Regions from separate parts of the Streptomyces sp. NPDC086554 genome, predicted to be linked through region 2. Evidence: riboswitches for the same ligand, from Rfam matches in the RefSeq annotation. Region 2 holds a riboswitch; each other region holds the start of a gene.

What was found. A riboswitch is a leader RNA that binds a small molecule or an ion and turns the genes downstream of it on or off. The one in region 2 is predicted to bind cyclic di-AMP.
Region 1: it holds a riboswitch for cyclic di-AMP, as region 2 does, so the genes downstream of both, AB0O76_RS33620 (M23 family metallopeptidase) here and AB0O76_RS09575 (C40 family peptidase) in region 2, are expected to answer to the same signal.
Region 3: it holds a riboswitch for cyclic di-AMP, as region 2 does, so the genes downstream of both, AB0O76_RS42245 (transglycosylase SLT domain-containing protein) here and AB0O76_RS09575 (C40 family peptidase) in region 2, are expected to answer to the same signal.
Region 4: it holds a riboswitch for cyclic di-AMP, as region 2 does, so the genes downstream of both, AB0O76_RS39500 (C40 family peptidase) here and AB0O76_RS09575 (C40 family peptidase) in region 2, are expected to answer to the same signal.

What each region holds. Positions count from the first base shown of each region.
Region 1 is NZ_JBFBJK010000025.1:2,086-7,804, forward strand. Features, by position in the region: gene AB0O76_RS33610 (HPr family phosphocarrier protein) at 1-278, shown strand, start outside; gene AB0O76_RS33615 (GntR family transcriptional regulator) at 474-1,178, opposite strand; gene AB0O76_RS33620 (M23 family metallopeptidase) at 1,399-2,199, opposite strand; cyclic di-AMP (ydaO/yuaA leader) riboswitch at 2,212-2,374, opposite strand; gene AB0O76_RS33625 (pitrilysin family protein) at 2,591-3,976, opposite strand; gene AB0O76_RS33630 (pitrilysin family protein) at 3,973-5,322, opposite strand; gene AB0O76_RS33635 (DNA topoisomerase IV subunit A) at 5,537-5,719, shown strand, end outside.
Region 2 is NZ_JBFBJK010000005.1:33,362-39,080, forward strand. Features, by position in the region: gene AB0O76_RS09565 (M23 family metallopeptidase) at 1-506, shown strand, start outside; gene pcrA (DNA helicase PcrA) at 597-3,080, opposite strand; cyclic di-AMP (ydaO/yuaA leader) riboswitch at 3,324-3,480, shown strand; gene AB0O76_RS09575 (C40 family peptidase) at 3,488-4,699, shown strand; gene AB0O76_RS09580 (hypothetical protein) at 4,782-5,135, opposite strand; gene AB0O76_RS09585 (NlpC/P60 family protein) at 5,453-5,719, shown strand, end outside.
Region 3 is NZ_JBFBJK010000046.1:20,223-25,941, reverse strand. Features, by position in the region: gene AB0O76_RS42250 (DUF3500 domain-containing protein) at 87-1,055, shown strand; gene AB0O76_RS42245 (transglycosylase SLT domain-containing protein) at 1,142-1,912, opposite strand; cyclic di-AMP (ydaO/yuaA leader) riboswitch at 1,917-2,111, opposite strand; gene AB0O76_RS42240 (hypothetical protein) at 2,649-2,936, shown strand; gene AB0O76_RS42235 (S8 family peptidase) at 3,043-4,749, shown strand; gene AB0O76_RS42230 (hypothetical protein) at 4,793-5,047, shown strand; gene AB0O76_RS42225 (hypothetical protein) at 5,063-5,422, shown strand; gene AB0O76_RS42220 (MFS transporter) at 5,584-5,719, opposite strand, start outside.
Region 4 is NZ_JBFBJK010000037.1:24,485-30,203, forward strand. Features, by position in the region: gene AB0O76_RS39490 (LysE family transporter) at 1-231, shown strand, start outside; gene AB0O76_RS39495 (DUF6328 family protein) at 209-742, opposite strand; gene AB0O76_RS39500 (C40 family peptidase) at 839-1,312, opposite strand; cyclic di-AMP (ydaO/yuaA leader) riboswitch at 1,316-1,482, opposite strand; gene AB0O76_RS39505 (hypothetical protein) at 1,847-2,155, opposite strand; gene AB0O76_RS39510 (ATP-dependent Clp protease proteolytic subunit) at 2,163-2,819, opposite strand; gene AB0O76_RS39515 (DinB family protein) at 2,960-3,553, shown strand; gene AB0O76_RS39520 (hypothetical protein) at 4,133-4,393, shown strand; gene AB0O76_RS39525 (dihydrofolate reductase family protein) at 4,419-4,925, opposite strand; partial or broken gene AB0O76_RS39530 (gas vesicle protein) at 5,093-5,437, shown strand; gene gvpJ (gas vesicle protein GvpJ) at 5,486-5,719, shown strand, end outside.

The DNA of each region.
Region 1 (5,719 bases), on a different contig from region 2:
CTGAGCGCCGCGTCAACGTCGGCTGGGCCGAGGGCCTTCACGCCCGACCCGCCTCCATCTTCGTCCGCGCGGCCACGGCCGCCGGCGTCCCCGTGACGATCGCCAAGGCGGACGGCAACCCCGTCAACGCCGCCTCCATGCTCGCGGTGCTCGGCCTGGGCGCGCAGGGCAACGAGGAGATCGTGCTCGCCTCCGACGCCGAGGGTGCGGACGCCGCCCTCGACCGTCTGGCGAAGCTGGTCGCCGACGGCCTCGATGAACTCCCCGAGACCGTCTGACAGCGACTGTCGCACGCATACGCCGAAGGGCCCGCCCGAAACAGGGGGCGGGCCCTTCGGTGTATTCGCGTCCGCTTCCCGAGCACCGCCGAACGCAACCGAATAAAGGCAGGGGATATCGCCGAATGCGGGCAGCAGAAACAATCGCCTCGCAATCCCCCGCCGAATAGCACTTCTTTGTATACGGCGCCCCTGTTAATTCTGCAGGCTCACCGTGTTTACGACATGTTGCGAACCCCTCACGCGATCACGTTCCCGCTCCCTCTCGCCCCGCGGCGGAAACCGCAGCCGGTGCGCGGCCGTCGCCCGCTCCGTGTGCTGCGCGGTGAGCGCACGGGCCCGCTCCGCGTCGCCGCGCGCCACCGCGTCGACGATCGCGGCGTGCTCCGCCCAGGACTCCGCGGGGACGGCCGGCGTCTCGACGACGTACATCCAGGCGATCTTGTGCCGGAGCTGGGTGAGCAGCGCGGTGAGGCCCGGGCTGCCGGACGACTGGGCGAGCGTCTCGTGGAACCAGCCGCCCAGCGAGCGCAGATCCTCGCCCTGACCGCGCCGTGAACGCTCCTGGCCGAGCCTGACGAGGCCGCGCAGGACCTTCAGATGGGCCTCGGTGCGGCGCTGCGCGGCACGGGCCGCGGCCAGTGGCTCGAGGAGCATACGGATCTCCAGGAGGTCGGCCGCCTCCTGCTCGGTCGGCTCCGCGACGCACGCGCCCGCGTGCCTGCGCGTGACGACGAATCCCTCGGCCTCCAGGGTGCGCAGCGCCTCGCGCACCGGGACGCGGGAGACTCCGTAGCGGCGCGCGAGCAGTTCCTCGGTGAGCCGGCCACCCCGTTCGTAGACACCGGAGACGATGTCGTCCCGGATGGCCGTGCATACCGAGTGCGCAGGAATGCGCATGACCTGACCTCCGCCTTAATCCCCGCGAAACGCGGTCGATTGACGCTCATTCAGTGACTCTATTGCAGAGCATCTGAATTTCCGACGGCGGGTCGGAATCCATGGATATTTTTTGGCCAAGGGGGGCGTCGATCAAAGGCGAGCCCGGAACGACGAAAGCCCCGGCTCTCGATGAGCCGGGGCTTTCGATGAGCTTTCGGTGAGCTCCTGGTGATTCGGATCAGACGTTGACGCCGTGCGACCGGAGGTAGGCGACCGGGTCGATGTCCGAGCCGTAGTCCGGCCCGGTGCGGGCCTCGAAGTGGAGGTGCGGGCCGGTCGAGTTGCCGGTGGAGCCAGAGAGGCCTATCTGCTGGCCCGGGGTGACCGCCTGGCCGACGGTGACACTGAGGGACGACAGGTGGCCGTACTGGGTGTACGTGCCGTCGTTCATCTGGATGACCACGTTGTTGCCGTAGGCACCGCCCCAGCCGGCCTCGACGACGGTGCCGGAGCCGACCGCGTGGACCGTGGTGCCGGATGCGGCGTGGAAGTCGACACCGGAGTGGCTGCCGGAGGACCACATGGCGCCGCCGGTCTGGTAGCCCGTGGAGATGTACGAGCCGGTGATCGGGGAGACGTAGCTGTTGAGGCGCTTGCGCTCGGCCTCGCGGGCGGCGCGCTCCTTGGCCTCGCGCTCCTTCTTGGCCTTCGCCTTCGCCTCGGCCTCGGCCTTGCGCTTCGCCTCGGCGGCCCTCTTCTTGGCGGCCTCTTCGGCCTTCTTGGCGGCAGCGGCGGCGTCGGCGGCCTGCTGCTGGGCGGCGGCCTGCGCGTCGATGCTGGCGGCGAGCGAGTCGCCGACGGAGATCGCCTGAGTGAGGCCCGTCTTCTCGACCGCGGCCTCGTCGGCGGCGAGCGCCGGAGCGGCAAGGCCTCCGATGACACCGGTGGTGGTGAGGGCGGCAACGCCCGCCACATTCGCGGTGGTACGCGTGAGGCGGCTCGGGCGACGGTGCTTCCCGGTGGCACGGGTGAACGCCATGAAGCGGCTGATCCTTTCCTTCCTTCTCGCCTACCGGGTTAGCTGACGGGTTCGGAGCAGGAAGGTCTCCTACGGGTTCCTCGCCTCGCGGCAAGGTGCCCGATTCACCCCAGGGGACATGTGGGTCCCCGGCTCCCCTGGCTCGCGCCGTACGGGGACTCGGCGATGACTGTCCGGTGCCACGGATGCGGCGTACTGCATGACGAACAGCCGGACCAGACGCTAAGCGGGGCGTCTTTCCATCGCCAAACGGATCAGAGGTTTTGTAGCGCACGCCACAGGTCAGACACGTAACCTCCATACCAATTCGGACATATGAGGACCCCAGTGGCCAATTCTCGCCACTGGGGTCCTGATATGTCCTGACTGTCACTCAGCCCGTGACCGTCATTCAGCCCGTGACCACACTCACTTCACCGATGCCGAGGGCCTTGACGGGCTCCTCGATCTGCGCCGCGTCACCGACGAGGATCGTCACGAGCCGGTCGCCCGGGAAGGCGTTCACGACGGCGGCGGTGGCCTCCACCGTGCCGGTCGCGGCCAACTGCCGGTACAGCTGCGCCTGGAAGTCGTCCGGCAGGTGCTGCTCGACCTGGTCGGCGAGGGTCGCCGCGACGGACGCCGCCATCTCGAACTTGAGCGGGGCCACCCCCACCAGGTTCTGCACGGCGACATCGCGCTCGGCGTCCGTGAGGCCTTCGGCGGCCAGGGTTCGCAGCACCTTCCACAGGTCGTCCAGGGCCGGGCCCGTCGACTCGGTGTCCACGGAACCGCTGATGGCGAGCATCGCGGCGCCCGTGCCGTCCGGCGCGGAGCGCAACACCTGGGCGAACGCCCGTACGCCGTAGGTGTATCCCTTCTCCTCGCGCAGGACGCGGTCGAGGCGCGAGGTGAGGGTGCCGCCCAGGCAGTACGTGCCGAGCACCTGGGCGGGCCAGACGCGGTCGTGCCGGTCCGCGCCGATGCGGCCGATCAGGAGCTGCGTCTGGACGGCTCCGGGGCGGTCCACGATGACGACGCGGCCGGTGTCGTCGGCGGTCACCGGAGGCACCGGACGCGGCTCGGCCGTGCCGCCCGTCCAGGCGCCGAGGGTGTCGGCGAGGACGGCGTCCAGGTCGGTGCCGGTCAGGTCGCCCACGACGACGACGGTGGCCGTGGCGGGACGGACGTGCTTCTCGTAGAAGGCACGCACGGCCGCCGAGTCGATGGCCGTGACCGTCTCCTCGGTGCCCTGGCGGGGCCGCGACATCCGCGAGGTCGCCGGGAAGAGCTGCTTGGAGAGCTCCTTGGCGGCGCGGCGCGCCGGGTTGGCGGTCTCGTGCGGGATCTCGTCCAGGCGGTTGCTCACGAGGCGCTCGACCTCGCTGTCCGCGAAGGCGGGTGCCCGCAGGGCGTCGGCGAGCAGGCCGAGCGCCTTCGGGAGCCGGGAGACCGGGACTTCGAGGGACACCCGCACACCGGGGTGGTCGGCGTGCGCGTCCAACGTGGCGCCGCAGCGGTCGAGTTCGGCGGCGAACTCTTCGGCGGAGTGCTTGTCGGTGCCTTCGTTGAAGGCCCTCGCCATGATCGTGGCGACGCCGTCGAGGCCCGCGGGCTCGGCGTCGAGCGGCGCCTCGAGGTGGACCTCCACGGCGACGACCTGCTGGCCGGGGCGGTGGCAGCGCAGCACCGTGAGGCCGTTGTCCAGGGCCGAGCGCTCGGGCGCGGGGAAGGCCCACGGCCTCGCGGTGCCCGCCTGGGGCTGCGGGTGGAACTGCATCGTTGCGGCCTCGGTCACTTCGCCGCCTCCTCTTCGTCCGCTTCTTCTTCGGCGCCTTCGGGGGCGATGGGCTCGTACACGAGCACCGCGCGGTTGTCCGGGCGCAGGCGGGCCGCGGCAGCCGCCCGGACCTCCTCCGCGGTCACGTCGAGGACGCGCTGCACGGCGGTCAGGGCGAGCTGCGGGTCGCCGAACAGGACGGCGTACCGGCACAGTTCGTCCGCGCGGCCCGCGACCGTGCCGAGCCGGTCGAGCCACTCGCGCTCCAGCTGCGCCTGGGCGCGCTCCATCTCCTCGGCGGTGGGGCCCTCCTCCGCGAAGCGGGCGAGCTCCTCGTCGACGGCGGTCTCGATGACGGGGACCTCGACATCGCCGGACGTCTTCACGTCCAGCCAGCCCAGCGAGGGGGCACCGGCGAGGCGCAGCAGGCCGAACCCGGCCGCCACGGCGGTGCGGTCACGGCGTACGAGCCGGTTGTAGAGCCGGGACGACTCGCCGCTGCCGAGAACCGTCAGCGCCAGGTCGGCCGCGTCGCACGCGCGCGTGCCGTCCTCCGGGAGGCGGTAGGCGGCCATCAGGGCGCGGGCCGGGACCTCTTCCTCGACGACCTCACGCAGCTCCTTGCCGATGGTGTCGGGCAGCGAGCCGTCGCGGGGCGGCTGCTTGCCGTCGTGCGAGGGGATGGACCCGAAGTACTTCTCGACCCAGGCGAGCGTCTGCTCCGGGTCGATGTCGCCGACTACGGAGAGGACCGCGTTGTTGGGCGCGTAGTACGTACGGAAGAAGTTCCGCGCGTCCTCCAGCGTCGCCGCGTCCAGGTCGGCCATGGAGCCGATCGGGGTGTGGTGGTACGGGTGGCCCTCGGGGTACGAGAGAGCGGTCAGCTTCTCGAAGGCCGTGCCGTACGGGACGTTGTCGTAGCGCTGGCGGCGCTCGTTCTTCACGACGTCCCGCTGGTTCTCCATCGACTCGTCGTCGAGCGTGGTGAGCAGCGAGCCCATCCGGTCGGCTTCCAGCCACAGGGCCAGCTCGAGCTGGTGCGTGGGCATCGTCTCGAAGTAATTGGTGCGCTCGAAGCTGGTGGTGCCGTTCAGCGAACCGCCGGCTCCTTGCACCAGCTCGAAGTGACCGTTGCCGGGCACCTGCTTCGAACCCTGGAACATGAGGTGCTCGAAGAGGTGCGCGAGGCCCGTACGGCCCTTGACCTCGTGGCGCGAGCCGACGTCGTACCAGAGGCAGACCGCGGCGACCGGGGTCAGGTGGTCCTCGGAGAGCACCACGCGCAGGCCGTTGGCCAGCCGGTGCTCGGTCGCTGTCAGGCCGCCTGAGCCGGCCTCGGCCGTGGCCGTGTGACCCATGGGCATGTACGTCCCTTCGATCGCGGAAAAGCTGGATGTTCTGCCAGTCCTGCCACTGTATGCAAGCGTGCCGACAACCTGTGAAGTTCCCGCTCCGCGCTCGGCGTAGTCGGGTCCTAAGTCCGGGTCGTGGTCGGCGTTGTCAGTGGGACAGTCCACAATGGTCGGCGTCAGATCCCGTTGATGCCCTGGCAGACACCGTGAAGGAGCCGCAGCAGCGATGGCCCGCCGCAGCACGAAGACCCCGCCTCCCGACGACTCGTTCGAGGAGAAGATCCTCGACATTGACGTCGTCGACGAGATGCAGGGCTCCTTCCTCGAGTACGCGTATTCGGTCATCTACTCGCGCGCCCTGCCGGACGCCCGCGACGGCATGAAGCCGGTGCACCGCCGGATCGTGTAC
Region 2 (5,719 bases):
ACTTCGCGGACCGGGCCAGCCGCACCCAGGAACGCATCGACCTCAAGGCGCAGAAGGTGGCCGCCGAGAAGAAGGCCGCCGAGGAAGCCGCGCGCAAGGAGCGGCTGCGCCCCAAGTTCGCGCTGCCGGTCAAGCAGCAGGGGCTGAGCGCCTATTACGGCCAGGCGGGCATCAACTGGATGTCGGCGCACTCCGGAATCGACTTCCCGGTGTCGTACGGCACCGAAGTGATGGCCGCCACCGACGGCACCGTCTCCACGAAGTGGAACAGCGCCTACGGAAACATGGCGATCGTGACCGCCAAGGACGGCACGGAGACGTGGTACTGCCACCTCTCCACGCACAAGATCTCCAGCGGCCCCGTCAAGGCGGGCGACGTCATCGCCTTCTCCGGGAACTCCGGCAACTCCACGGGACCGCACCTGCACTTCGAGGTGCGTCCCGGCGGCGGCTCGGCGATCGACCCCCTGCCGTGGCTGCGCAGCCACGACCTCGACCCGACGTAACTCGGGCCGCGCCCCGCGACCTCGACCGGCGTAACTCCGGCCGCGCCCCGCGGCGGCGACCCGGCGTAACTCCGGCCGCCGCCCCCGGCGTTACAGCTTCTCCACCGGTGCGTACCGCAGCAGCAGGCGCTTCGGCTTGGGCTCTCCGAAGTCCACCGTCGCCTCGGCGTTCGCACCCGAGCCCTTCACTCCGACCACGGTCCCGAGGCCGAACTGGTCGTGCGTCACCCGGTCCCCGACCGCCAGCGAGACCACCGGCTTCTCGGTGGCGCGGCGGGTGGCGAAGCCCTGCGCGCCCCCGGCGCGCGAGCGCGACGACGACAGGGAGGACGTGATGCCCGCCGCGGGTCCGGAGGACGCCGGCGCGCCGACGGAACCGGTGCGCTTCCAGTCGAGGTGGGCGTCCGGGATCTCCTCCAGGAAGCGCGACGGCGGGTTGTACGAGGGCTGGCCCCAGGCGCTGCGCATCGAGGACCGCGTCAGATACAGCCGCTCCCGCGCGCGCGTGATGCCCACGTACGCCAGACGCCGCTCCTCCTCCAGCTCCTTGACCTGGCCGAGGGAGCGCATGTGCGGGAAGACGCCGTCCTCCATGCCGGTCAGGAAGACGACGGGGAACTCCAGGCCCTTGGCGGTGTGCAGGGTCATCAGCGTGATGACTCCGGAGCCGTCGTCCTCTTCGTCCGGGATCTGGTCGGAGTCGGCGACGAGCGCGACGCGCTCCAGGAACTCGGAGAGCGAACCGGCGACACCGGCTGCCTCGCCTTCGCCTTCACCCTCTCCCGCACCGCTGTCCTGCTCGAACTCCAGGGCCACGGCGGCAAGTTCCTGGAGGTTCTCGATGCGCGTCTCGTCCTGGGGGTCGGTCGAGGCCTGCAACTCGGCCAGATAGCCGGTCCGTTCGAGCACGGCCTCCAGGACGACGGCCGGGCCCGCGCCGGACTCGACGATGGTCCGCAGCTCCTCCATCAGCGTGTTGAAACGCTTGACGGCGTTCGCCGAGCGGGCCGCCATTCCGTACGCCTCGTCGACGCGCTTCAGCGCCTGCGGGAAGGAGATCTTCTCGCGCTGCGAGAGCGCGTCGATCATCGCCTCCGCGCGGTCGCCGATGCCCCTCTTGGGTACGTTCAGAATGCGCCGCAGCGGTACGGAGTCCTCGGGGTTGGCGAGCACGCGCAGATACGCGAGGACGTCCCGGACCTCCTTGCGCTCGTAGAAGCGGACGCCGCCGACGACCTTGTAGGGCAGGCCGACGCGGATGAAGATCTCTTCGAAGACACGCGACTGCGCGTTCGTCCGGTAGAAGATCGCGACGTCCCCGGCCTTCGCGTCGCCCGCGTCGGTGAGGCGGTCGATCTCGTCGGCGACGAACTGCGCCTCGTCGTGCTCGGTGTCGGCGACATAGCCGGTGATGCGCGCGCCCGCGCCCGCGTTGGTCCACAGATTCTTGGGGCGACGGCTCTCGTTGCGCTCGATGACCGCGTTGGCGGCGGTCAGGATCGTCTGCGTGGAGCGGTAGTTCTGCTCCAGGAGGATCGTCGTCGCGTTCGGGTAGTCCTCCTCGAACTGGAGGATGTTGCGGATCGTGGCGCCGCGGAAGGCGTAGATCGACTGGTCCGCGTCACCCACGACACAGAGCTCGGCGGGATCGTCCCCCTCGCCTCCGGAGGGGCCGACCAGCTCTCGCACGAGGGCGTACTGGGCGTGGTTGGTGTCCTGGTACTCGTCGACCATCACGTGCCGGAAGCGGCGCCTGTAGTGCTCGGCCACGTCCGGGAACGCGCGGAACATGTGGACTGTCGTCATGATCAGGTCGTCGAAGTCGAGTGCGTTCGCCTCGCGAAGCCGCGACTGGTACATCGCGTAGGCCTGGGCGAGGGTCTTCTCGAAGCCGTCGGCGGCCTGTCCTGCGAAGGTCTCCTCGTCGATCAGCTCGTTCTTCAGGTTCGAGATCTTGGCGCTGAAGGACTTCGGCGGGAACTTCTTCGGGTCGATGTCCAGGTCGCGGCAGACCAGCGCCATGAGCCGCTTGGAGTCGGCGGCGTCGTAGATCGAGAAGGAGGAGGTGAAGCCCAGCTTCTTCGACTCGCGGCGCAGGATGCGGACGCAGGCGCTGTGGAAGGTCGACACCCACATCGCGTTCGCCCGCGGCCCGACGAGCTGCTCGACGCGCTCCTTCATCTCGCCCGCGGCCTTGTTCGTGAACGTGATCGCCAGGATCTGTCCCGGGTGCACATGCCGCTCGGCGAGGAGATACGCGATGCGGTGCGTGAGGACGCGGGTCTTGCCGGAGCCGGCGCCGGCGACGATGAGCAGCGGGGAGTCCGCGTGCACGACGGCCGCGCGCTGGTTCTCGTTGAGACCGTCGAGCAGCGCCGCCGGGTCGATCACCGGGCGGGGGGCGCCGCCGCGGTAGTGCGCGTCCCGGGGCGTGGGCGCGTCGAACTTCCCGTCGAACAGGTCGTCCGGAACGGGTTCCGGCGCGCTGTCCTCGGGCGGCGGCGGGTGCTCTTCCTCCGAGGGCCGCGAGGCCTTGAGGTCCGCCAGGAAGCTGTCATCAAAGAGGCTGCTCATCGCCTCCCGAGTCTAGGCGGCCCCACTGACAACCCGCCCCGGGTTCCGGCCACCTCCACTCGCCTACGCCCCGCCCGCGGACGGTGACGCTCCGCTACGGCACGGCGTGCCCGCGTCAAGAGCTTCGTAAAGTCACGAAAATGTATCGGGCATATCGAACATCAACCTTCACACGGAGCACACGAGTTGGCTAGCGTGCTCCGCGGGCTGCTCGTACTTCCACCGGCGAACCCCGCCGGGAACGGGTGGCCTCCGCCGAGTCCGATCTCCTCGGAGCCGGGGACCCACCAAGACCTTGGGGTGAATCGGTCCCGTACGAAGTACGGGACTGTAGGGCAACCTTCCGGATCATCCGCCCGAACCCGACAGCTAACCCGGTAGGCGGTCTACGGAAGGAGTCGCCTCCCTTGGCGTCGCACCGCAAGCCGCGGACCCGCATTGCCGGAATACGCACCACTCCCGCCATCGGCATCACGACGGCGGCCCTCACCTCCGTGGCCCTCTTGTCGCAGAGCGCCCAAGCGGCACCCTCCGCGCCGCAGAAGCCCAGCCTCGAAGAGGTCCAGAAGAAGGTCGACGACCTCTACCAGCAGGCGGGCGTCGCCACTCAGAAGTACAACTCGGCCAAGGAGCGCACCGAGAAGCAGCGCAAGAAGGTCGACACTCTTCTGGACGATGTGGCCAAGCGCGCGGACAAGCTGAACGAGGCCCGCCAGGAGCTCGGCTCGTTCGCCGCGGCCCAGTACCGCACCGGCGCCGTCTCCGAGACCGCCACGATGATGCTCGCCGATGACCCGCAGGGGTACTTCGACCAGAACCACCTCTCGGACCGGCTGACCGCGCGCCAGAAGAAGGCCGTCGACGACTACCAGACGCAGCAGGCGTCGGCGACCAAGCAGCGCACGAAGGCCGCGAAGTCCCTGGAGACGCTGAGCGACTCGCGGGACGACCTGAAGACGAGCAAGCAGGCCGTCCAGGAGAAGCTGACCAAGGCGCGGACGCTGCTCTCGGAGCTGACCGCCGAGGAGAAGGCGCGGCTCGCGGCGATCGAGAAGAAGAAGGAAGAAGAGGCCAAGCGCAAGGCGGCGGAGCTGGCCCGCAAGCAGGAGGCCGAGGCGGAGGCCAAGCGCAAGGCGGCGGAAGAGGCGGCCGCCAAGGAGCGCGAGGAAGAGCAGCAGAACGACGGGACCGACGAGAACACGGAGACCCCGGACACCGGTTCCGACACTGGTACCGGCACCGGTTCCGGGGACACCGACAGCGGCTACGCGACGAAGGCCGCGAAGGTCATCGCCTTCGCGGAGGCGCAGATCGGCAAGCCGTACGTGTGGGGTGCCACGGGCCCCGACTCCTACGACTGCTCCGGGCTCACCCAGGACGCGTGGAAGGCCGCGGGCATCTCCCTGCCGCGCACCACGTGGGACCAGGTGAAGGTCGGCACGACGGTGAAGACGGCCGACGCCAAGCCGGGTGACCTGGTGTTCTTCTACGACGACATCAGCCACGTCGGGATCTACATCGGCGACGGCAAGATGATCCACGCCCCGAAGCCGGGCACGAACGTCCGCGTCGAGTCGATCTACTACATGCCGATCCACAGCGTGGTGCGCCCCGCGTAACCGTCACGCACGCGTAACCGTCACACGCAAAGGAAAACGGCCCTCCACACGCGCGTGGAGGGCCGTTTTCCTGCGGTCCTGGTCAGGTCCACAGCACCGCGATGAAGATGTTCGCCGTGGTCAGCAGCCCCACCGCGCCGAACATGCCCTTGTCGACCTTCTCCTCGTCCCGCTTCACATAGACCAGCGCGAGGATCACGATCAGCACGGCCATCTTGATGCCGATCTTGAGGTTGTTGACCGGGTTGTCGTCCGCCTGGTTGAGGCCCACCAGGATCACTCCGGTGACCAGCATGGTCAGCGCGCCGTGCAGCATCGCGGGGTTGAACCGGGCCGTGCCCTGGCCCATCTGCTTCATCTGGGTGAGGAAGCCACCCAGCAGGGAGGCGATACCGATGATGTGCAGGCCGACGAAGACATGGGTGAGTACGTCCATGGTTCCGGAGCCTAGCCGGGGCCTTACCACCGCTCGGCACCCAGGTGAGCCACAAGCGCCGCATCGGTCAGGGGCCTGTGCGAAGGCTGTGTGGCCACGCGATCCGCGCGGCCACATACGGTCACCGGCTGGAGCACTTCCGTCAGTTGCGTACATTCCGTCACCAACCCGTGACGGTCAGGTTTAGCGTCCTTCGTCAGGTGACCGGCTCCCCACCGCCGCCCGGACCAGGGGCGGCAGTCGGACACCACCGCCGAGAAACCGGCGGCGGTCCGCTCCCCCTGTGCGGGCCGTCGCCGGACCTAAGGAGCCCCTTCGTGGCAGCTCACCGCAAGCCCAGACAGCGCGCGCTCAGCGGCGGTACGGCCCGTACCGCCGTCACCCTCGCCCTCGCCGGGGCCGCCACGGCGACCGCCTTCGACGGGACGGGTCACGCGGACCCGCGGCTCAGCCCGGCCGAGGTGAAGTCCAAGGTCGACGCGCTCTACCGCGAGGCGGAGATCGCCACAGAGAAGTACAACGGCGCCGAGGAGAAGGCGGACAAGGCCGAGAAGTCCCTGGGCGAGCTGCGCGACGAAGCGGCC
Region 3 (5,719 bases), on a different contig from region 2:
TGACGCACCATGGGGCACAGGGCGGGTGACACCGCCCCGGGGGTGTGCCGGATCGGTACCGAGGGCGTCATGGGCGAGGAGCAACGGTGGACGAGTTTCAACCGGAGGCAACGGCCGCGGAGATGCGGGAAGCGGTGCGCGCGTTGCTGTCCGTGCTGGAGCCGGAGCAAGTGCGCGAGCTGCGCGCGGGGCCCGCCCGGCTGGACGCGCCCGAGCTGCGGGAGTGGACGTATCTGCCGGGCCCACGCCCTGGGCTGCCCACCGAGGGCCTGGGCGGACGGCAGCGCGAGGCGGTCGATGCGCTGCTGGCCACGGCACACAGCGCAGCGGGAGCGGAGCTGGCGCGCGGGGCGATCGAGGTGGAGCGGCACCGCCGCGCCACGCTCGGCGCCACGGGTGCCGACCGCTACTGGGTGCGGCTGCTTGGCGACCCGGACGGCGACGGTCCGTGGGGCTGGCGGATGAACGGCCACCACCTCGCCGTACACGTATTGATCACGGCGGCAGGGATGCGGGTGACGCCACACTTCATCGGCGCGGAGCCGGCGCGCATTACGGACGGTCCGCAGGCCGGCCGCAGACTGCTGGGACCGGAGGAGGATCTCGCCCGGGAACTGGTCACTGACCTGGACGTCGGCCGAGGGGCAAAGGCGGTCTTCGCCGCCGCGCCGCCGGACGACATCTTGACCCGCGCCGACCCCTTCGCCGATCCAGACCTGCTGCCGACCGGCCTCCCGTACGGCGACATGACGCCCGGTCAGCAGCGGCTGCTTGAACGCTTGGTACGCCGCTACCTCGACCGCGCGCCCGCGGCGTACGCGCAGAAGTGCTGGTCCGACGCCGTGGCGCGTGGACTGGACGCCCTCTCATTCGCCTGGGCGGGCGGCAGCACACCCGGCGACCGGCACTACTACTGCGTTCGGGCCCCGGACTTCCTGATCGAGTACGACAACACCCAGGACGACGGCAACCACGCCCACTCGGTCTGGCGACACGTCCGCCACGACTGGGGCGCCGACCTGCTGCGCGCGCACTACACGGAACAGCACGGGTAGCTGAGCACTTGGTCCGGCCTCAAGACAGGCCGGAGCCCCGGACACATGGCGTGCCGGGGCTCACAGCGGACGAGACGGGGTGCGGTCTAGTACGGGCCGTTCACGTTGTCGATCGAGCCGTACCGGTTGGCCGCGTAATTGCAGGCGGCGGTGATGTTGGCGACGGGGTCGTAACTGTCCATCGACGTGCCGGGCACGTGGTAGGCCTCGAACGTGGGGGCGATGACCTGCAGGAGCCCCTTGGACGGGGTTCCGGCGACAGCGTTGGAGTCCCAGTTGTTGATGGCCAGCGGGTTGCCGGAGGACTCGCGCATGATGTTGCGGTGGATGCCCTCGTAGGTGCCGGGGATGCCCTGCTGGGCCATGATGTCCAGCGACTCCTTGATCCAGCCGTCGAGGTCGTTGGTGTACGACTTCTTCGCCGGGGCGGCGGCGGGCTCGGCGGCGGACGTGCGCTCGGAACGGTCCGCCCGCTCGGCGGACGTCCTGGAGGCGGCCGACTTCTCCGCGGGCTCGGCGGAGGCCTTCTTGCCGAGGGTGAGCTTGAGACCGGGGTGGATCAGCCGCGGGTCGTCGCCGAGGGCGCTGCGGTTGTCCTTGTACAGCTGCTTCCAGCCGCCGCTCAGGGAGTGCTCTCGGGCGATCTTGGAGAGGGAGTCGCCCGCGACGACGACGTAGGTCTTCGGGGCGGCGGGCTTGGCGGCCGTGCTGGTCTGCGCGGTGCTGGCCTGCGCGGCGCCGGCGGAGGTCGCGCCGAGCACCGGGAGAACGAGCACGGCCCCGCCCGTGCCTGCGGCGGCGATGCCCCGGGTGAGCGGGCTGGACTTGGGACGGCGGTGCTTGCCCTTTGCAGGCATGACGAATTCCTCTCCGTCGCCTACGAGGTGAGCTGTCGGGTTCGGACGGGAGATGTCCGGACGCACTGTGAATGCGACTTCACCCCGAGCCGATCCGGAATCCGGATCGGCGGCTTACCTGGGTCCCCCGCTCCTGCCGTGCGTATGTGAGTGGGTGGGAGTGTTGCCGGACGGCGGCAGGATTCGGCGTTCCATCCGGATTGACGGTGACGTTATGCGAGAAAGCCCGGAAGGAACAAGGCGCGAATTCGAATAGGGAATACGAGAGGCCTGTCCTTGGCGACCAGAATCCCTCGCCTCCTTTGATCGAATAGCCCAACTTTCCTTGCGTAGAACGGAACTGCGCTCGGCGGCTTTCACGGCCGTGATCGCCGGTGTGAGCCATTTCACTGAATTGGGCACAGGTTTGGTTACGGCTCGACGGCGTATCAGAGCGTGTTATTTGGTGTGAGTGACCCGCAATAGCGACAGAGTTTCATTCACGCCATAAACAAGTTAAAGAAGCAACTTTCGTGGCAAACTTGGACATAGTGCGGAGGCTGCTCACCTCCCTAAAACGGTCATTTCGCCGCCTGGTGCGCGCGAACCGGCCTGCCGCGACCGCCCCGCCCGTGCGCGGTGACGCCGCAGCGACGATCCGGTGACAGCACTTCATTAGCGTCGGTCGAGCCCGGTGACCGCGAGTGCTCCGCTCGGACACGGCACCGGAGGAGTTCGCGGGGGAGGGGGCAGACCGGTGGCCGAGCCCGAGGCCGAAGTCATCGTCCAACTCCGTACGCCGCCGCGTCCGGCGACGGCGGGCACCGCGGATGTCTGTGATGCCAGGGACGTCCAGAGCCTTCTGGAGCGGCGGTTCGGTGTCACGGCGGAGCCGTTGCACCCCGGTGCCGACGACCCGGCCCTCATCGGATGGCAACGGGTCGCCGTCCCCGCCGGCATGGACGCCGAGGCCGTCGCCACGGCCCTGCGTGGCCACCCGGCAGTCGAGGCCGCCTATGTGAAACCACCGGCGGACCTTCCGTAACGTGGTGAAGGAGTCAGCTGTGCCACAGCGATCAGGTGCGGGGAACAGCCGGGGGAACGACCGCCCGGCTCCAGGATTTGAACCACTCTTCGGAAGCCCCGAGTTGGTGTGCATCACGCGCGCCGACGCCGGGGTACGCATCACCCCGACCGGAGCGACCGCCGCCGCGGACATCTCCGTGAGCGAGCTCGATGCCGTGGCGGCCCTGGAGGACGTCACCTTCACGCCGCTGTTCGGCGCGGACCAGGAGAGGCTGCGTGCCCAGGCCGCCGCTCCCTCGGAAGGCACCGCGGCCGACGACACCACACTGGAGATCCTCGACCGGATGGGGCTCTTCTTCCATGTCGACGCTCCCATCGACCAGTTGGACGCGCTGGCCGAGCGGCTCCGCGCCTCGGACGCCGTGGAGGGCGCCTACGTCAAGCCCGCCGCCACCCTCGCCGTCCCCGAGGTCGTACCGAAGAAGGAGAGCGAGGAGACCGAGCTCCCACCGCTCAACGACATGCAGCCGACGGGCGCCGACGCGCCGCCCGTGACCCCGGACTTCACCACCCGACAGGGCTATCTCGACGCGGCCCCGGGCGGCGTCGACGCACGCTACGCATGGACCCTGCCGGGCGGACGCGGCGCCGGCGTCCGCGTGATCGACTGCGAGTGGGGCTGGCGCTTCACCCATGAGGACCTGCGCCTGAACCAGGGCGGCATCGTCTCCGGCACCGGCAGCACGGACACCGACCACGGCACCGCGGTGCTCGGCGAAATCGGCGGCGACGTCAACGCGTTCGGGATCACCGGGATCGCGCCGGACACGGTTACCAGCGCGTCTGCCTTCTCGATCCCCACGGCCACGGCGATCCGGAACGCCGCCGACCGCCTCGGCCCCGGCGACATCATCCTGCTGGAGATCCACCGCGCGGGGCCGCACGCGACCGGCGTCGGCCAGGTGGGGTACATCGCCGTCGAGTGGTGGCCGGACGACTACCTGGCCATCCGATACGCCGTCAACAAGGGCATCACCGTCGTCGAGGCCGCGGGGAACGGAGCGGAGGACCTGGACCACGCCGACTACGACACCCCGAGGGCGGGCTTCCCCTCCTGGTGGCGCAACCCCTTCCGGCGCACCGCGCTGGACGCCGGCGCCGTGATCGTCGGTGCCGGGGCGCCGCCGCCCGGCACCCACGGCCGCCAGCACGGCCCGGACCGGTCCCGCCTCGACTTCTCCAACTACGGCGCCTGCGTGGACGCGCAGGGCTGGGGACGCGAGGTGACCACCACCGGCTACGGCGACCTCCAGGCAGGCACCAACCAGGACTTCTGGTACACGGACCGGTTCAGCGGTACGTCCAGCGCCTCACCGATCGTCGTGGGCGCGCTGGCGAGCACGCAGGGCGTTCTGCGCGCGAACGGCCGTATCCCGCTGTCGCCCTCGCGGGCCCGGCAGCTGCTGCGCTCCACCGGCTCACCGCAGCAGGACGCACCCGGCCGCCCGGCCACCCAGCGCATCGGCAGGCGGCCCGACCTGCGCCAGCTCGTCCCGGCTGCCCTCCAGACGAGCAGCTGGGTCGGCGTCCAGTTCCGCGGCACCCTCGCCGGGAACCGCACCGGCCGCTGGTTCACCTTCAACTGGCCCGCCCACTGGCATGTGGTGTGGACGGTCGTCCCGACCAGTCCGCGCACCGGAGCCCCGCAGATCGGCTGGAAGGTCCGGGTCGAGCGGGCCAACGACACATACGCGACGTACTGGATCGACGTGACCAACCTCGTGGCCGACTCGGTCGACTTCGAGGCCCGGTTCGCGGTTCTCGGATGGTGATGCGCGGCTCTAGCGGTTCTCGGACGGTGAGAGGAAAACGACGATGCGAGTAGGCACACAGTTCACCGGAACACTCAACCCCGGCCAGACCGGGCGCTGGTTCACCTTCAACTGGCCGCAGGGCTGGCACGTCATCTGGTACTTCATGCCGACGACACCGCAGACGGGCAGCCCGCAGATCGAGTGGGAGACCGAGGTCGAGCGGGCCACGGCCACGACGGTCACGTACTGGCTGACGGTGAAGAACGTCGGCAGCACCCAGATGAACTTCGAAGGCCGGTACGCGGTTCTCAACTAGGCGGGGGGAACGGCCATGAAGGTGCACATCACGGTCACGGAGGACACGGGCGCGGCCCCGTCGGCCGGACCGGAACGGCAGCTCTCCGTGGCACGGGAGACCGCCACCACGGGCGCCGTAAACGCCGGGCCCGCCCCCGCGGCGGGAGCTGAACAGGCCACGGCGACCGGCTCCTTCGTCACCACCGAAACGAATTCGGTACGTCCGTCAGGGTCCGTCACGGACGGCGGCGAGGCCCCGGCCTGGCTCGCCGAACTCGTCCGGCTCGCCGACGCCGGACAGGTGGCCCGCCCCGGTGAGGAGCCGCAGGAACCGCGACAACCCTCGGAGGGCCTGACGATGGACGCCGGCAGCGCGGCGCCGGCTCCGGGCTGAGAGGTCGTCAACCGCCCGCAGGGCGGCGGTACGGAGGGTGACGAGCGGGGCCGTCGCGGATCACGCGACGGCCCTGTCCGCTGCGCCCGAGCAGCCGCACGGGACCAGGCCTACGCTACGCACAGGAACGGGCCTGCATACGCACCCTCTCCGCGGTACGGCTATGCGTGCGCCTCGTCTGGTTCTCCGCTGGGTTCCGCAGCTGCGGCTCCCTGTCGAGATCGGGTTCGCGTGCCCCAGCGTTCAAGCGATGGGCCGACGGCGCCCAGAGCGGCGAAGAACGCGCCGAGGAGCAGC
Region 4 (5,719 bases), on a different contig from region 2:
GTGCTGCCCCAGTTCGTGCCCGCGGGCAGCCCCGCGATGCCCAGGACGCTGCTGCTCGCGTCCATCATCGTCGCGCTCGCCCTCGTATGGTTCCCGGTCGTCGCGCTCCTGGTGGACCGGCTCGGTCGCCGGCTGCGCCGACCGCGCACCGCCCGGGCGATCGAGGGTGTCACCGGCGGCGCGTTGAGCGTCCTCGGCCTGGTGCTGCTCATCGAGGCGGCTCTCGCGTGACGTCCTGCCGTGCGGCCGCGCGGCGCGCCAGGCGGGGGAGCAGGCGGGGGAGCACGCCCCACAGGCCCACGCACACAACGAGCGTGCCCGCGCTCGCGATGATCCCGCCGGTGCGGCCGACCGCCACGTCCACGACCAGGAGCACGGACCCGGCGAGGGCGAACATCAGGACCGCCATGCCGGCCCTGGCGAGATGCGAAGAGACCCGCACGATCAGCGGCTTGGAGTGCTGCTGGAACAGCGCCCGGTGCACCGCGGCCGGCGCCGTGAACAAGGCCGCCGCAAGGACGGCGAGCAGCAGCGTGGTGACGTAGGTGGCGCGCTGCATGTCGTCCAGGGACGGGAAGCGCGGCGTGAAGGCGAGGGTCAGCAGGAACGCGAAGAGGATCTGCACGCCGGTCTGCGTGACCCTCAACTCCTGGAGAATCTCCGAGAAGTTGCGGTCCGCACGCTCGAAGGGCGTCTCGTTACGGTTGTCGTGAGCGGCGTGGGAGCCACTGTCGTCGGCCATGCCGCACGAGTATCCGGGTCGGCGCGCCCCACGCGTGGCGGACGCGCCGGGCGACGACGCCGGCCGAGTGGCCGGCCGCCGCCGCCCGGCGGCAGGTCAGCGCACCCTGCCGTACGACACGCTCTTGGTCCAGATCTTCTCGAGCCGCACCACGGTGTTCGACTTCGGGGCGTGCCAGATCCGGCCCTTACCCGCGTAGATGCCGACGTGGTAGACGTTCCGGCCGGAGTGGAAGAAGACCAGGTCACCGCGGGAGCGGTTGGACGCGGAGATGTGCCGGGTCTTGTTGTACTGCTGTGCGGCGGTGCGTGGGAGCTTCTTGCCGGCGCGCTTGAACGAGTAGAGCGTCAGGCCCGAGCAGTCGAACCGGTTGGGCCCCGTGGCTCCGTAGCGGTAGGGCGAGCCCTTCTTGGACGCTGCGATCTTCAGGGCCTTCGTTCCGTGTGTCGCGGCCTGGGCCTCCGTCGTGAGCCCTGGGGCCACGAGGGTGCCGCCGACGACGGCGAGCGTGAGAGCCGATGCGCAACCGGCCCTGGTGAGCAGCGACGGAACATGATTCAGCGCGGTCATGCGCAACCCTTCGTCAGCCGCCTGTGAAGGATGACCTGTCGGATTCGGGCTGACAAAGTTGCCCGGCCGCGGTGTGCGGCTTCACCCCAAGGGCCGTTGTCCGGACCGTCCGGACCGACCCGTCGTGCCTGGGTCCTCCACTCCTGCCGGTGCACCGATGTCGACCGGGCATCCGGGCGGCGGCAGGACTCGGCGTCCGCCCGGACCGCCCCGCCGCTGTGGCGGGGGCTTGTCGTCGGAAGGGATCTTGACCCGTCAACGGCCCGAAAACCGAGCCGAAACGGCGTTTTGTGAGGCTCCTCACGGCTGAACCGTTCAGGTGGACAACGCCGGATAAGGGCACCCTTCGAAGGGCTCGACGATCGCTCTACCAGCACCGGAAGGAGACATTCCGGCCGTCGCGTACACCGCTGACGCAACTGTGACCGACCCCGTTGACGACGACCTGCTACGCCGAACGGGGTAGCCCGTCTGGTCCGTTTGAGACCGGCCCCGGACGCTGCGGACCTGCCGGGCAGCCGACTTGAGGGGGAATCAGGGCGCCGAAGGGGGCGGCACGGTGACCCGGCAGGACCGCCGCTCCCCGTCGAGTACGCGCAGCGCCCGGGCCAACGTCGGTGCGTGCACGGCACTCTCGCCCCGCTGGTGCATCAGCGTCAGCGCGTCCCGCAGCGCGGTGGCGCTGGCGACCAGGGCCTGGGCGGCGCGCAGACCGCCGTACGTGTCGGACGCGCGGGCGGGGTTGATCCGGCCCAGCAGATCGACCACTTCGAGGTACCGGTCGATCAACTCGCCCTCGGCGCGGGTCAGTGCGGGCAGCGGAGGCAGTTCGGGTGGCAGCATCACCGGCTCACCTCGCGTCCGGGGCGCGGAGCGAATCCTTGCTGCCGAGGAGCGAGTCCTTGCGGCTGGGGATGATCCGGTCCACCAGGCCGTACGCGAGCGCATCGGGCGCGCTGAGGATCTTGTCCCGCTCGATGTCCGCCGCGATGCGCTCCGGGCTCTGTCCCGTGTGCCGTACGAGGAGTTCCTCCAGGAGCGCACGGGTGCGCTGGAGCTCGGCCGCCTGGATCGCGAGGTCCGAGGTCTGCCCCTGGATCGGCTCGGTGATCGAGGGCTGATGGATCAACACCCGGGCGCCGGGCAGCGCGTGGCGCTTTCCGGGGGTGCCGGCGGCGAGCAGGACCGCGGCCGCCGACGCGGCCTGACCCAGGCAGGTCGTCTCCACGTCGCAGGTGACGAAGCGGATCGTGTCGTAGATCGCCGTCATCGCGCTGAACGAGCCGCCGGGGGAGTTGATGTAGAGCGAGATGTCGCGGTCCGGCGCCAGGTATTCGAGGTGCATGAACTGCGCCATCACATCGTTGGCCGAGGTGTCGTCGATCGGGGTGCCCAAGAAGACGATGCGCTCCTCGAGCAGCTTCGAGTACGGATCGAGAGTCCGCTTTCCCGAGCTGGTGCGCTCGGTGAACTCGGGCAGGACGTAGCGGGCGGACGGTCGGTTCATGGCACGTCACTCCTCTTCCCGGGGCCGGCCGCACCGGCCCGTGGCTTCCTGTAGAAAATGTACAGGACGTACGTAATAAGGGTCGGCGACGGTGAGTGAAAGCGGTGGACAAAGATCACGTGAGCGGCAGACTGGCGCGCATGACCTCAACGGATCCCAAGGCCGACCTCGGCCATTACCTGCAGACCGCCCGCGACGCCCTGCTGTGGAAGCTCGAAGGGCTCTGCGAGTACGACATCCGCCGCCCGCTGACCCCGACAGGCACCAACCTGTTGGGCCTGGTGAAGCACACGGCGGGCGTGGAACTCGGCTATCTCGGCGACACGTTCGGGCGCCCGTCGGGCGAGCCGCTGCCCTGGCTCGATGACGGTGCCGAGGGCAACGCGGACATGTGGGCCACCGCCGACGAGTCACGTGAGGACATCGTGCAGCTCTACCGCCGCGCATGGGCACACGCGGACGCGACGCTCGATGCCCTGGAGCTGGACACGATCGGCAAAGTGCCGTGGTGGCCGAGTGGCAGGGACGAGGTGACGCTGCATCATGCCGTGGTGCGCGTGATCGCCGACACGCACCGGCACGCCGGGCACGCCGACATCGTCCGGGAACTCATCGACGGCGCCGTGGGCATGAACAAGGGCAACGACAGCCTGCCGTCGCACGACACGGCGTGGTGGGAGAACCATCGCAGCCGCCTGGAGAGGGTGGCCCGGGAGGCCGACCCGGAGACGTGAAAGACCTGTTGGCGCGTTGGCCGAACGAGCCGCGGGGCCGTAGTGTCTGCCCGTCGCAGGCGAAGAGGATCACGGGGGCAGCGGTGGGGTGGACGAGGTGCCGCAGAGCGGCAGGTACGGCGATGGTCGCGGCGATATTCGTCGTGGCCACGGGGTGCTTGCCGAAAGATTCGCCCGACGCGAAGGGTTCGCCCGACGCCCCGAAGGGTTCGGCCGACGCTCCGAAGGCGAAGGACACGGCACCGGCGTCCGTGTCGCCGTCGCCCTCTTCCTCCCGGCCGCTGACGGCCGCGAAGTTGAAGTCCCTCCTGCTGCGGGAGGGAGAAGTGCCGCAGGTGGACAGCGCGCCCGTACAGGGTCCCGTTCCCAAGTACGATCCGCGGGTTCTGGTGCCGGGCCCGGGGTGCCAGGACGTGTTCGACGCCCTCGTCTCGCACGACGCTGCCACGTCCGTGATCCAGGACTTCTGGTGGAAGGACGACCAGTGGCGGCAGGACCTGGCTGGCCTCGTATGCCGGCAAGGGGGCGGCGGAGCAGTTCCGGGGGCTCAAGAAGGGGCTCAAGACCTGCAAGACGCTGGTGGGGACGACCCCGGACCAGAAGCTCAACTCCCGTATCACCGTGGCGAAGGCGCCGGCTCTGGGCGACGAGGCGGTCGCCTTCGACCTGAGCATGGACGGCCCGGATGACACCGTGCTGACCGACCGTCAGACCTTCGTGCGGGTGGGCGCCCTCACCGTGAACATGAGCGACCGCAACGCTCGGCGCAACCCCGGGTTCCCGCTCGACGTGGTGATCGACAAGCAGGTCGCACGGCTCACGCAAGGGCCGCGCACCTGACCCCGGTGGACGCCGCTTCAGCGAGCTACGCGTCGGTTCCGTAGCTCCCGTACTCCGGAAGCCCCGTCGATTCGAAGACATGCACCGACAGGCCGCTCGGTGTCGTCTGATGACTGATGAGCCGCAGACCGGCCGGTGCGCCGCCGTCCGGGAACAGGCGCCGGCCGCTGCCCACCACGACCGGGGCGATCGCGAGCCGCAACGTGTCGACGAGCCCGGCGGCAAGCAGGGACTGGGCGAGCCGGGCGCTGCCGTGGATCTGCAGCTCCCGCCCGGGCCGCCGCTTCACCTCGGCGACCTGAGCGGGGACGTCGCCGGACAGGATGGTGGTCGGGTTCCAGTCGGCCTTGGTCAGGGTGTCGGAGGCCACGTACTTCTGCAGGCCGTTCATGATCCCGGCCAACGGGTGGTCGGTCATCTGCGGCCAGTCCCGCGCGAAGTTCTGGTAGGTGCGGCGGCCGAACAGGAGCGCATCCGCCTCGCCGAGCCAGGTGCCGGCGAGCCGCTCGAACTCCTCGTCCAGGTGCGGCACGAACCAGCCTCCCCGCGTGAACGTCTGGCACCGCTCTCTCTTCGGCTTCGGTGAACCCGACGGTACGGCGACGACGGTGCCGGAACCAGGACCGACCGCTGGCCCGTCTCGCGCATGTCACCAGGTTTGGCCAACGGGTTGCGGGCCACTCGGAGTCCGAGGTGGCCATGACGAACAGACCCTCCGATGCACGGACGAAGACCACGAGCCAGCAGAACTCGAAGAGTTCACCCCGGACGGGAAGCGGCGCCGCGGACGGCCCGCCGGGCCCCATGGAAGTACTGCGCCAGGCGCGCGCCCAGCTCGCCGAGCTCACCGGGATGACCGCCGAGTCCGTGTCGTCCTTCGAACAGACCGAGGACGGCTGGGCGTTGGAGATCGAGGTCCTGGAACTCGCCAGGATCCCCGACACGACGAGTCTCCTGGCGAGCTATCAGGTGGACCTCGACCCGCAGGGCGGGCTCACCGGATACCGGCGCATCCGTCGCTACGAACGCGGGCGGGCCGACGCACATGGGCCCGGCGGTCTCGACGGAGAAGGCCGAGGACGAGCGGTCGGCATGGCCGTTCCTCCGGCACAACAAGCCCGAAGCGGTGGCACCAGCGGCCTGTACGACATTCTGGAGCTCGTACTCGACCGGGGGCTCGTCATCGATGTGTTCGTACGCGTCTCCCTCGTCGGCATCGAGATCCTGAAGATCGACGTACGTGTGGTCGTGGCCAGTGTCGACACCTATCTGCGCTTCGCCGAGGCGTGCAACCGCCTCGACCTGGAGGCCGGCCCGCACAAGATC